Regions from separate parts of the Virgibacillus byunsanensis genome, predicted to be linked through region 2. Evidence: riboswitches for the same ligand, from Rfam matches in the RefSeq annotation. Region 2 holds a riboswitch; each other region holds the start of a gene.

Region 1 (4,289 bases), on a different contig from region 2:
AAAAACAATGAACATTATCCGTTTGTGGAGCAAATACTCCATCAGCTACCAAATCAAGACCATAAGTTAAAAGAATTAGAAGATCAAGGTACACGAATTACATGTTGTTAATTGGAGGGGAAGAGTCTTGTCATCATCGGTTATACTAGCATCGTTAATATTTTTGGTCACCCTAATCTTAGTTATTTGGCAGCCAAAAAATTTATCGATTGGATGGTCCGCATGTGGTGGAGCTATCCTTGCTTTATTAGTAGGAGTAGTAGGGTTTAGTGATGTAATAGAAGTAACACAAATTGTATGGAACGCAACATTAGCTTTTGTTGCTATTATCCTTATTTCATTAATTTTAGACGAAATTGGATTCTTTGAATGGGCCGCACTTCATATGGCAAGGGCGGCAAAAGGTAATGGAATTAAAATGTTTGTTTATGTCAGTTTACTAGGTGCCATTGTTGCAGCCTTCTTTGCAAACGACGGGGCTGCTTTAATTCTGACACCTATTGTGCTAGCAATGGTACGCAACTTAAATTTCCAGGAAAAAATGGTGTTTCCATTTATTATGGCTAGTGGATTTATCGCAGATACCACATCACTTCCACTAGTAGTAAGTAACTTAGTTAACATTGTATCAGCGGATTTCTTTGAGATTGGGTTTGTAGAATATGCAACGCGAATGATTATTCCAAACTTCTTCTCGCTAGCTGCAACTATCATTGTACTTTTAATTTATTTTAGAAAAAATATACCCCAATCATACGATTTATCTCAGTTAAAGGAGCCTGTTGAGGCAATCAGGGATCCTAAACTGTTTCGTCTGTCATGGTATGTTCTTGCTGTTTTACTGATTGGTTATTTTGTAAGTGAGTTCATCAATCTCCCTGTTTCGATCGTGGCAGGAATTGTAGCGATTTTCTTCTTACTAATGGCAAGAGGAAGTCAGGCAGTTGATACGACAGCTGTCATTAAAGGCGCACCATGGGCAATCGTATTCTTCTCGATTGGCATGTATGTTGTCGTCTACGGTTTAAAAAATGCAGGGCTAACAGATTTGTTAGCACAACTCATCCAAGCAAGTGCCGAACAAGGCCTGTTTATAGCAACCATTTCAATGGGCTTCATTGCTGCTATCTTGTCATCAATCATGAATAATATGCCGACCGTAATGATCGATGCGTTAGCAATTGCTGAAACAGATACATCAGGTGTCATGCGGGAAGCACTTATTTATGCCAATGTAATAGGGTCTGACTTAGGTCCGAAAATCACACCAATCGGTTCGCTAGCAACCCTATTATGGCTCCATGTTTTATCCCAAAAAGGAGTTAAAATTTCCTGGGGGACTTACTTTAAAACAGGTATCATTTTAACGATTCCAATCCTGTTTATTACGTTATTAGGACTGTATGTAACATTAGTTGTATTCTAAAAAGGAGAGTGAACTACTATGGCTAAAAAAACAATTTATTTCTTATGTACTGGGAATTCATGCAGGAGTCAAATGGCAGAAGGGTGGGCAAAGAAGCATCTAGGAGACGAGTGGGAAGTAAAAAGCGCAGGCATTGAAGCACATGGTTTAAACCCAAATGCGGTAAAAGCCATGAATGAAGTCGACATTGATATTTCTGATCAACAATCAGAAACGATTGATACGGATGTTTTAAATAATGCAACACTTGCTGTAACCCTTTGCGGAGATGCAGCAGATAGATGCCCAATGACCCCACCACATGTAAAACGAGAACATTGGGGGTTTGATGACCCAGCAAAAGCAGAAGGAACAGAAGCGGAAAAATGGAGCGTATTCCAACGGGTACGTGATGAGATTGGTGAACGAATCAAACGGTTTGCAGATACTGGAGAATAAGCCAGGTAAAATCATTTGAAGTTTCAACAAGGTACGATATAATACATGTAATTGAATAGTTATCAAGAGTGACCGAGAGATCTGGCTCAGAGACGTCACAGCAACCTGCTGTAGTAAGGTGCTACCACCAGCAAAGCAATTGCTTTGGATGATAAATCGGTAAAAACCCCTTTTTGTATATCCAATGCAAAAAGGGGTTTTTAATATTTTAAAGGAGGAATAGGAAATGGAACATTTTATTGTGAAAAATGGTGAGGTAGTCGAACTGACGAAAGAGGAATTTGAAAACCTTCCAGGTAGACATGTATCTGAAATTGTAAAGGATATGACGCCGGAGGAACTGGATCGTTTCAAAAAGGAGCGCCAAGAGAAGTTTATCAACCCACTCATGAAGCATAATATAGTAGAATTGAACAAGAAAAAACAGGACTAAAACGGAAGTGTTCTAGGAGGCTGTCCGACGAAGTGAAATTGCCGAATATTTATTCAAAATATGGTGGATTATACATTAATAATTCAGTGTGAATGCATATATATTCACAGAAATTATTCCATCGGACAGCCTCCTAGGTGTGATACGCTGGTGTCACACCGTAATTAACTTGGATGTATACATATGATGGAAGAAAGAAGCATTACTACTATTGCAGTTGTGGAAACGGAGCACTATATATTAAACAGGTAACGCTTGGCTTAAATTCGAATAGTTGGCGATATTTTTGCTGATAATAAAGGTTCTCAGAAATGGTTATATAACTAAGGATGTAGAAAAGAAGGCGTGCTTAGACAAACTGATTTTGACGGGGAAACATTTCATGATACAGTTGTCTATTCCTTATTAAAATCAGAATATGAAGCCCTATAGACGAGGTGATATCTAAATGGAAAGAGGAATGTTTTTAGACCGAGACGGCGTGATCAATGAAGTGTTAAGTGATCGGGTAAAATTCGTGAACAGACCGGAAGATTTTTATTTACTCGATGGAGTGGGAGAAGCCATTAAGCGTTTTAATGAAGCAGGTTTTAAAGTCTTTGTTGTCACCAACCAAGGAGGAGTAGGTCTTGGTTTTATGGAAGAATCCGCATTACAAGACGTACATAACAAAATGGAGGACGACCTAGCACATTATGGTGCTTCCATTGATGCTGTAGCTTACTGTCCACATAAACCCCATGCAAAGTGCGCCTGCCGTAAGCCTATGCCACAGATGATTTTAGATTTAGCAGACAACCATGACATAGATTTATCGGAAAGCTACATGGTAGGTGATCGTGTACCAGACATAGAGGCCGGAAAAAAAGCCGGTACGAAGACTGTTCTAATTAGTGATCGTGAAAAAGACAAAGCGGATGCAGACATGTATTTCCCAGATTTAATTTCGGTTGCTGTTTGGTTATCTGATTTGGATGACCAATAATCGCCCAAGTTTAGGTTTTTCTATTAAGTCTCAGAAATCTTTTTCTTTGGCTTTTTACCGAGCAATGCTTCCTTAACGCGTTCCCTTGCCTTTTTGTTAATCAGGACATAGAGTGTATCATCATCTTGTATAACAGAATCCCCATTTGGAGTAATTACTTTTTCATCACGGATGATCCCGATAATCAGCGTATCAGCAGGTAACTCCAAATTAAGTAAGGATACCCCAGCAGCCGGAGAATTCTCTGTCATAGACACTTCCAAAATTTCAGAGTCCGTTTTACCAAGTGTCATTAATTCCATACTTGGCAACGTGTCACGACTTTTTTCACCGGTCAAACCTAATTTAGTCGCTAGCCATGATAATGAACTTCCTTGGATCAATGCAGAAATCATCACAACGAAAAAAACGGCATTAAATATCACTTCACTGTTTTCAATACCAGCTACAATAGGGTAGGTGGCCAAAACAATTGGAACTGCTCCCTTTAGCCCTGACCAGGAAAGAAAGACCTGTTCCTTTACATTGTATTTCATGAAAATAAGACTAATAAAGACCGCAACTGGACGGGCGATAAACATTAAAATAACAGATAATAGAATGCCTTGCCAAAAAACGTCCAATAATTGTCTTGGAAATACTAACAGACCTAAAAAGATAAACATCAAAATCTGCATCATCCAGGCGAAACCTTCATTAAATCGCATAATGGAGAATCGGTATAACAATTCATTATTTCCAACAAATACTGCCATCACATATACAGCAAGGAAACCACTACCACCTGCAAAGTTTGTGATCGCATATGTAAAGATTGCACTTCCCATAGCAAGAATGGGATATAACCCAGCAGTGTCCAGCTCGATTCGGTTGATGGCTTCCACAGTTACTTTTCCCAATACGAGCCCGAGCACTAGGCCCAGTCCCATCTGTATGAAAAAGTCACCAAAAGCAGCCCAAATAGAGTTGTCCGATAGTTGAATCCATTCTATTAAGGTTATGGTTAA
Region 2 (4,289 bases):
CACAGTTGAGGCGATATCAACTCCTGGTGCCACAACATCGACCCATACACCGTAATTAGAAAAACTCGCTAATTGATTATTACTATCTACTGCACCAACGGCAATAGTATTTTCATAGGATGCAGGTTCAAAAGTTGTAGAGACACCATCATTTCCAGCTGCTGCCACAACTACTGTTCCTTTATTCCAAGCATAGTTCACCGCATCCTCTAACGTCTGGGTATCACAATCACAACCAAGTGATAGATTAATAACTTCAGCACCATAATCCGCAGCATATATAATTCCGTCTGCAACATCGTCCAATGTGCCACTGCCTCTTGCATCTAGAACACGAACTGCCAAAATTTGTGTATCTGGTGCCATGCCAGCGATCCCAATTCCATTATTCGTCTCAGCTGCAGCAGTCCCTGCAACATGGGTTCCGTGACCATTTCGATCCATTGGGTTCGTGTTATTTTGAACGAAATTATACCCTTGAATTGTCTTATTCCGTAAATCTTCGTGTTTATAATCAACGCCAGTATCTAAAATTGCAATTTCTTGACTACTACTGCCTCGAGCTATATCCCATGCAACATCTGTATTTGTTGTAAACAGTCCATATTGATAATCTGTGTTAGCATAAGTGTCATTTGGTGACCATGTAGCATACAGCTTATAATTTGGTTCTGCGTACTTCACGTTAGGATTTTTATTTAATGCTTTAACAACCGCATCTACATTCCCAACTTTAAGTACTTTAAAAGGAGATTCAACGACATCTTCATCTGCCATAATTTTAGCATTTAACCCTTTTATTGCTTTATCCTGTTTCCTTTTCGTTATACCTTCCTTAAACTTTACAACAACCTCATCTTTAACATGGGCACCTTTTGCATCCACAGCACTAACAAATACTTCACCCTCTGACATGGCGTCACCTCTATCCATTGCTGCTTCTCCTATCATTGGGGAAACTGCTAATAGAAATGCCAAAGTCAACCCACTCCATAATGCTTTCATCATACTATTCCTCCTTTTTTGGCAGATAGGAAATTATAAAACTTTCCTATCTGCATAAGTGCAACTAAGCCTTTCGCCATAAAGGCTTGGCGATAAGCCAAGTTTTCTAAAATATAATGTATATATTCTTATTAAAAAGAGTAGAATCCTGCTAATTCATATTGGGAAAAGGTGTCAAAAATTACCGTGATTACTGTAAACTTTTGCACTACACTTTCATCCATAATGAAATACATAATTAATAAAGTAAGTAATAGGGCTATCACAAGCATCAAGGAAGAAAAATGATAAATCACATACATACATATTTAAGACGGAAAATGAAAATTCCGACAATATGGTCCCTATTTAGATAGAGAAAATAAAAATTTAAGTAATAATGCCTACTAAAGACACGGTTATTACTTGCCCAAATTTTCTAAACTCCTGAATTGCCCAACTCTACGATTTACCTCTTGCAATTTTCAGCTAATTCATATAGAGTAATAGAAAATAATTATTTTAACAAAATTAAATATTTTATTTCTTATCCAGAGAGACGGAGGGACTGGCCCGTAGATGTCTCAGCAACCAACCATTTAGGTCCGGTGCTAATTCCAGTAGGTGGATCATTACACCTAGGAGATGAGAAGAAAGTCGTCTATTACGAACCTTCTTCTTTCTGAGGAAGGTTCGTTTTTTTATCAAAAAAATTAGAAAGAGGGATTCAAATGACACAAATCAAACAATCGAATGCAAAAACGGATCAAAAAGCTCCATTTCAAGCTGACCATGTAGGTAGTTTTTTAAGACCTGAACGGATTAAACAGGCACGTTTACGTAAAGCAAACGGGGACATTACCGCTAATGACCTTTGGGAAATTGAAAATGAGGAAATTGCTAAACTAGTAAAAAAACAAAAAGAAGTAGGTTTACAGTCCGTCACAGATGGTGAGTTAAGGCGTGCCTGGTTCCATCTGGACTTCATTCAAGAACTTGTTGGGGTTAAGTTTATCGAATTAGACACTGGTCTTACATTTAACGGAGAAAAAACAAAAGCTCATTCGGTTAAAGTAGTCGGAAAACTTGATTTTGATAATCACCCTGTAGTCGAGGAGTATAAATATTTACACAGTGTCGCAGGATCACATACGGCTAAAATGACGATTCCAAGTCCAAGCATGCTTTACTTCAGGGAAATTGGAGAAGAAGAAAAGGAATTTTATCCTAGTAAGGAAGCGTTATTCAGTGATATAGCAGAAGTTTATAAAAAAACTATAAAGGCCCTATACGACGCAGGTTGTCGCTACTTACAATTAGATGATACGACTTGGTCATTATTCCTTGAGCAGGAATCCAGAAGTGATTTGGTTCTTTCTGGTGGGATTTTGAAAGCCAGAGGTGACGATCCTAAGGAAATCAGTGAACTGTTTGCTAAAACCATTAATGAAGCTATTGTCGATAAGCCAGAGGATATGACAATTACGATGCATATTTGCAGAGGGAATTATAAATCTACGTATGCAGGAAGCGGTAGTTATGATGCAGTTTCCAAAATTATCTTTGGTGACTTAAATGTAGATGGGCTTTTCCTTGAGTTTGATGATGAACGCTCAGGAGGATTTGAACCGCTACATCATGTAAATAGACCTGACTTAAAGATTGTGCTCGGATTAATCACATCAAAGTTCGGTGAGTTGGAAGATCCTGAGCAGATAAAATCACGGATTGAAGAAGCTGCTAAATATGTTCCGTTAGAGCAATTATGCTTGAGTCCTCAATGTGGATTTGCTTCCACAGAAGAAGGAAATATTCTAACCGAAGACGAGCAATGGGCTAAAATCCGTCACGTGGTTGAGATAGCCGAATCCGTTTGGAAATAATTATATTAATAGAAAGACATATCCAAGTGATATGTCTTTTTTGCACCAAAAATAAGAGAGACGATTGTAACGTCTCTCTTGCCTTTGTTTTCCCATTATAGATGGGCTTTATCTTTCATTTTTCTAAGCTGTTTACCTAAATAGTTTGCAACTTCCAACATTCCAAACTTTCCACTCTCTGCTTCTGCATCGCTATTATAGTTCGTATTGGTATTTATATCATAGGTAAAAATATCCCCATATTCATCTTGAATAAATTCGATTCCAGCAACTTGTATATCGTTTGCGGCTAGCATCTTTTCGTATTTTTCAAGAACTGGATGATCAAAGCCTTCTCTTATCTGAAACTTCGATTGACCTTGTGGCTCCTCACCTGCAGGACAATATAAATCATCTATAATACAAGCATCTGCTGGACATAGTTCAAAACCTTCTGAAGTATCGACACGGACAGCATAAACGAACTTACCACCTACGAATTCACAACGAGTAATATACGATTCAGGTGATTCAATGTATTCTTGAATTAGTGTTATTCCATCTACTGGCTCCTCAAAATCATCACTCTCTACATACTGCTTTAAAGCTTCTACTGATTGGAAAAGTTGAACGCCAAGCCCTTTACCCGCACGATTATGCTTGGTAATAAATTTCTTCCCTTCAAAGGATTTTGCGGCTTTTAGTAGTTCGTTTTTTCCAACTGCAGCAATCGTATTCGGTGTTTTAATACCATATTTTTCGAGCTCCAAATATTGCAATACCTTGCTTACTTCAAGCCTAAGCGCACAACTTCCATTAACGACAACTCTACCATGTTGTTCTAACCAGGACAGTACAGCACTTGTCAGTTCTGGTGAAAAACGGTTTCCACGAGTATGGGATGAAGCACTCATTCTATTATAGAATATACCCTCTGGCGGTACAGTTGTTAAATCAACTGTACCACTATCTAATAGCCAATCTTCATATGGAAGTTCTAACTCTTCTAATCTTTTTAGTAAATGCTCTGTCCATTCATTATTTTCATGAATTATATATATTTTACTCATACTTAACCACCCCTCTTTACTAAATGTTTGTTACACTTTCTCGTAATTCTTCGACCAGTGGCATCACCTGTTTGGAAAACCGCTCTAATTCCTCTAGCTGGGGTGAACTTTGTAACAATAGTAGATCTACCCCTACTGCTTCAAATGCCAATATTTGTTTGGCTATTTGCTCTGGTGTTCCAACCAAATTTGGTCGCAAGCCACGATTTGATACAGAGTAGTCTTGTAGTTTAATCTGTTGCTCAAGCTCTGACTTTGATGTGAAATCATCAAAACCTGAATAACCACTTGCATCTTTCACTGTCGTAATTCGGTCTAACTCTTCTAATGCTTCTTTTTCAGTATCCCGACAAATAACATATGCTGCCAAACC
Region 3 (4,289 bases), on a different contig from region 2:
CTTTCGCCACTTCTGCTACCATTTTCAGATCGATTAACTTCATCGTTGGATTTATCGGTGTCTCTACATAAATACATGTTGTTTCAGGTTTAATTAATGCACGAACATCTTCTTTTGTTGCCATATTGGAAAAATCATGCGTTATATTATATTTTTCTTTCATCATCGTTAATAATCCAAATGTACATCCATACAATCCTGACGAACAAAGAATATGATCATTCGCTTTGGTTAAAGCAATTAGTACTGCAGATACTGCCGCCATTCCTGAGGCAAAAGCAAGTCCTCTCTCCCCTTTTTCCAAAGCCGCAATCCGTTCTTCCAACACAGAGACGGTAGGGTTACCTAAACGTGAATAAATATAACCGTCCTCTTCACCAGCAAACCGGCGTTCACCTTGCTCCGCGGTATCAAATGTATATGTTGATGTTTGAAATAATGGCGTACTAAGACTGCCCAGCATCTCTTTGGAGTCATAGCCCTCGTGGATAACTGTCGTTTCAAAGTTTTTATGTTTTTCAGTCATAAGTTCTCCCCCTATATTGATTTTGTCCTATACATTCCCTATTTACTATCATATTCTATAAAACACTTTTTTGAAAGCGTTTTCCCTTAAAACTATCAAGCACTTTTTTTGCTTTTTTATAGGGATACTCTTAGAATTAATTTATTTGGAAGATTGATTATATTTAGGAAACATATCTGTAGAAAAGAAGGGTTGCACCATGCAGCAAAATCAGGAAAAGTTAGGAATTTTATATATAACCGGTGCCTACTTAATGTGGGGATTTTTGCCGATGTACTGGAAACTTGTTCAAGATGTTGGAGCTGGCGAAATTTTGGCGCACCGCATTGTTTGGTCATTTGTCTTTATGCTGGTAATTGTTTTGATTTTACGGAAATGGCCAGCTTTTATTAAAGAATGCAAAGTAATTATAAAAGATAAGAAAAAGCTTATCGGTATTACCGTAGCCTCGATTATGATCAGTGTGAACTGGATTACATTTATATGGGCAGTGAACAGTGATCATGTCATACAGGCAAGCCTTGGTTATTATATTAATCCACTTGTGAGTATTTTACTTGGGATCGTTGTATTAAAGGAAACATTAACAAGAAGGCAATTATTCTCTATTATATTAGCAGGAATTGGCGTCATTTACCTTACTATTAGCTTTGGTGTATTCCCTTGGGTATCATTATTGCTCGCTTTTAGTTTCGCCATATATGGATTGCTGAAAAAAATGGTTGATATCGGAGCAATGTTTGGGTTAACGATCGAAACAATGATTGTAACACCACTTGCAGCAATTTATTTATTTTCAATACCTGATGGTTCATTATCTTGGAACTCCCTCTTCTCCACTACTAGTCTATTATTACTTGGAGCTGGGGTAGCAACTGCAATCCCCCTTTTATCGTTTGCTAATGGTGCTAAAAGAATTCCACTATCTATGGTTGGTTTTCTCCAATATTTTGCACCTACAATTATGTTAATCTTAGGGGTCTTCCTTTACGGCGAGACATTCTCACAAGCACATTTGATCTCGTTTGTATTAATATGGATTGCTTTAATTATTTATATGGGTTCAGCATATCATCGACCAATCAGACAAAGAAAAAGAATTTAATTTATTTTCTAAAAACGGTTGACGAACAAACGACTTTTCTTATATAATGCTTAATAACTTAATATTAGTTAAATCTCTTATCAAGAGTGGCGGAGGGAATAGGCCCTGCGAAGCCCGGCAACCTAAAGTAATGTATACATTGCTTTGAAAGGTGCTAAATCCTACAGATCACATTATGATCTGGAAGATAAGAGGAGGAACCGTTACATACGCCCTCTTCTTAGGAAGAGGGCTTTTAAATTCTCCTCTTCCTCCAGACTTGAACAAAAGCGTACGTCCTATACGTCGCTGATTCTGTCATTCAATAGTACTCAGATTTGGAGCTGTTGCTTGAACAAAAATCGAAGGAGGAATTATTTATGTCAAATTTTCATTTACCTAATCAGGAAACAGTATTACTTCACGGAGGTCAGGAACCTGATCCAACAACCGGATCAAGAGCAGTACCAATTTATCAAACTACTTCCTATGTTTTCAAGGACACAGAACATGCACAAAATTTATTCGGTTTAGCGGAAACTGGAAATATCTATTCTCGTATTGGGAATCCAACCGTCGATGCATTTGAACAACGGGTTGCTCAACTGGAGGATGGGGTAGCAGCAGTGGCAACCTCCTCTGGTATGGCTGCAATTACTTTAGCCATTCTAAATATTGCAAGTGCTGGTGATGAGATTATTGCCGACAGTAATTTGTACGGGGGAACATACAATTTATTTGCTAACACGCTTCCACGCTATGGAATTGAAGTAAAGTTTGTAGACGGTACTAAGCCAGAGGCCATTGAAGATGCCATTACAGATAAAACAAAAGCTGTCTTCGGGGAAATCATTACAAATCCGAGCCTAAACGTTTTCGATGTTGAGGCAGTAGCAGCAGTTGCTCACAAATACGGTATCCCACTTATTATTGATAATACATTTGCTACACCATATTCAACAAAACCCTTGACGTGGGGTGCTGATATCGTAGTCCATTCTGCTACAAAATGGATTGGTGGTCATGGAACTACTATTGGTGGAATCGTCGTTGATGGTGGACGTTTTAATTGGAATAATGAAAAGTTCCCTGGACTTACAGAACCTGATGAAAGCTATAATGGATTGCGTTATATTGATGTTGGACCTGCGGCTTTTGCGATCAAATTACGTGTTCAGTTACTAAGAGATATTGGAGCATGCTTAAGTCCACAAAATGCATTTCTGTTACTACAAGGTCTTGAAACCTTACACTTACGCATCGAACGTCATAATCAGAACACAGCTGAAGTTGCCGACTATTTAACAAAGCATCCAGCAGTAGAGTGGGTAAATTACCCAGGGCTTGAGGATCATCCGTCACATAAGTTAGCTAAAAAATACCTAAGTAATGGCTTTGGTTCTATTATTACATTCGGTATTCAAGGCGGACGTGAAGCAGGGCGGAAATTAATCGATGGAGTGACACTTTGGTCGCATGTAGCTAATGTTGGGGATGCCAAGTCCCTTATTATCCATCCAGCTTCAACCACTCATCAACAGTTAAGTGAAGAGGATTTAAAGAAGAGCGGTGTTAAAGAGGAATTAATTCGCCTATCCATCGGTATCGAGTCTACTAAAGATATATTAGTTGATTTAGATCAAGCCATTGCAAAAGCAACAAACTCAAAAACTTCATTTCAATCTACAGAAGAGGATGCCATTAAGTGGTTAGTATCTTCACCCTTTGCTAGAGAAAATGGAGCAGTTCGAAAAAAGGCAATTGCCGTAGTTGGTCTAGACGATACATCTAGTTCTTTATACAAAAACACAGAGCAACTCCAGCAATTAGGGTTTCAAATCTTACCCGTTCACGAAACCAAACAAGAGTTGTTTGGAGAGAAAACGTATAAAACTATTTCAGATATCCCTGTTGACATTGACGCCGTGTGGTTGGAAAATCAAGCATTACCAGCAACAGCAATTGAGCAATTTATTAACAAACAAGGGAAAATTCTTTTGATAGAAAAACCTGAAACAAATGATCAAACGGTAGAGCATGCTAAAGCCTCTGGTATTACTGTAATTACTAATACGAATCCATATGAGGAAGCACTCCGTTTAAGGGAAAACAAAGAAGCAAGGGTTCCTTTAGAAGTTTAATAGAGTTGAAAAGGAGCGGATTTTCATGGTACACATGTTGACAAAAACACCTATTATAAATGACATATCATTTGGTCCGCTCCAGTTAGATTCTGGAGAGACAATTGATAAGGTGACATTACGTTATGAAATTGCCGGACCAAAGTCTGCACCAGTAGTATTAGTATGCCACGCATTAACAGGCAATCACCATACAATTGGAACAGATAGTAGTCCTGGTTGGTGGAGTGGGCTAATTGGTCGGAAGAAGTATATCGACACCGAACGCTTTCAAGTTATTACTTTTAATGTGCTTGGAGGGTGTGACGGTTCAACTGGACCCGCTTCTATTAATCCAGCAACTGATGAACCTTATCGCACATCATTTCCAAACATTACGATTCGTGACATGGTGCGCGCACAATTTATGGCACTACAAAAACTAGAAATCAGTAGATTAGCAGCAGTTACAGGAGGATCCCTTGGAGGTATGCAAGTACTTGAATGGGGCCTCTTATACCCTGCTTTTGTAGATAAGTTGATTGTCCTTGCTGCAACA

The links. A riboswitch is a leader RNA that binds a small molecule or an ion and turns the genes downstream of it on or off. The one in region 2 is predicted to bind S-adenosylmethionine.
Region 1: another riboswitch for S-adenosylmethionine. It lies ahead of ACFQ3N_RS12820 (hypothetical protein); the one in region 2 lies ahead of ACFQ3N_RS14540 (5-methyltetrahydropteroyltriglutamate--homocysteine S-methyltransferase).
Region 3: another riboswitch for S-adenosylmethionine. It lies ahead of ACFQ3N_RS00825 (PLP-dependent aspartate aminotransferase family protein); the one in region 2 lies ahead of ACFQ3N_RS14540 (5-methyltetrahydropteroyltriglutamate--homocysteine S-methyltransferase).

Annotation. Positions count from the first base shown of each region.
Region 1 is NZ_JBHTKJ010000034.1:27,899-32,187, reverse strand. Features, by position in the region: gene ACFQ3N_RS12835 (ArsR/SmtB family transcription factor) at 1-111, shown strand, start outside; gene ACFQ3N_RS12830 (arsenic transporter) at 128-1,426, shown strand; gene arsC (arsenate reductase (thioredoxin)) at 1,445-1,864, shown strand; SAM riboswitch class I at 1,921-2,022, shown strand; gene ACFQ3N_RS12820 (hypothetical protein) at 2,091-2,297, shown strand; gene ACFQ3N_RS12815 (D-glycero-alpha-D-manno-heptose-1,7-bisphosphate 7-phosphatase) at 2,746-3,282, shown strand; gene ACFQ3N_RS12810 (potassium/proton antiporter) at 3,306-4,289, opposite strand, start outside.
Region 2 is NZ_JBHTKJ010000041.1:3,174-7,462, forward strand. Features, by position in the region: gene ACFQ3N_RS14535 (S8 family peptidase) at 1-1,008, opposite strand, end outside; SAM riboswitch class I at 1,529-1,636, shown strand; gene ACFQ3N_RS14540 (5-methyltetrahydropteroyltriglutamate--homocysteine S-methyltransferase) at 1,716-2,867, shown strand; gene ACFQ3N_RS14545 (ATP-grasp domain-containing protein) at 2,963-3,916, opposite strand; gene ACFQ3N_RS14550 (LLM class flavin-dependent oxidoreductase) at 3,936-4,289, opposite strand, start outside.
Region 3 is NZ_JBHTKJ010000001.1:179,210-183,498, forward strand. Features, by position in the region: gene megL (methionine gamma-lyase) at 1-526, opposite strand, end outside; gene rarD (EamA family transporter RarD) at 726-1,631, shown strand; SAM riboswitch class I at 1,706-1,825, shown strand; gene ACFQ3N_RS00825 (PLP-dependent aspartate aminotransferase family protein) at 1,991-3,751, shown strand; gene metX (homoserine O-acetyltransferase MetX) at 3,777-4,289, shown strand, end outside.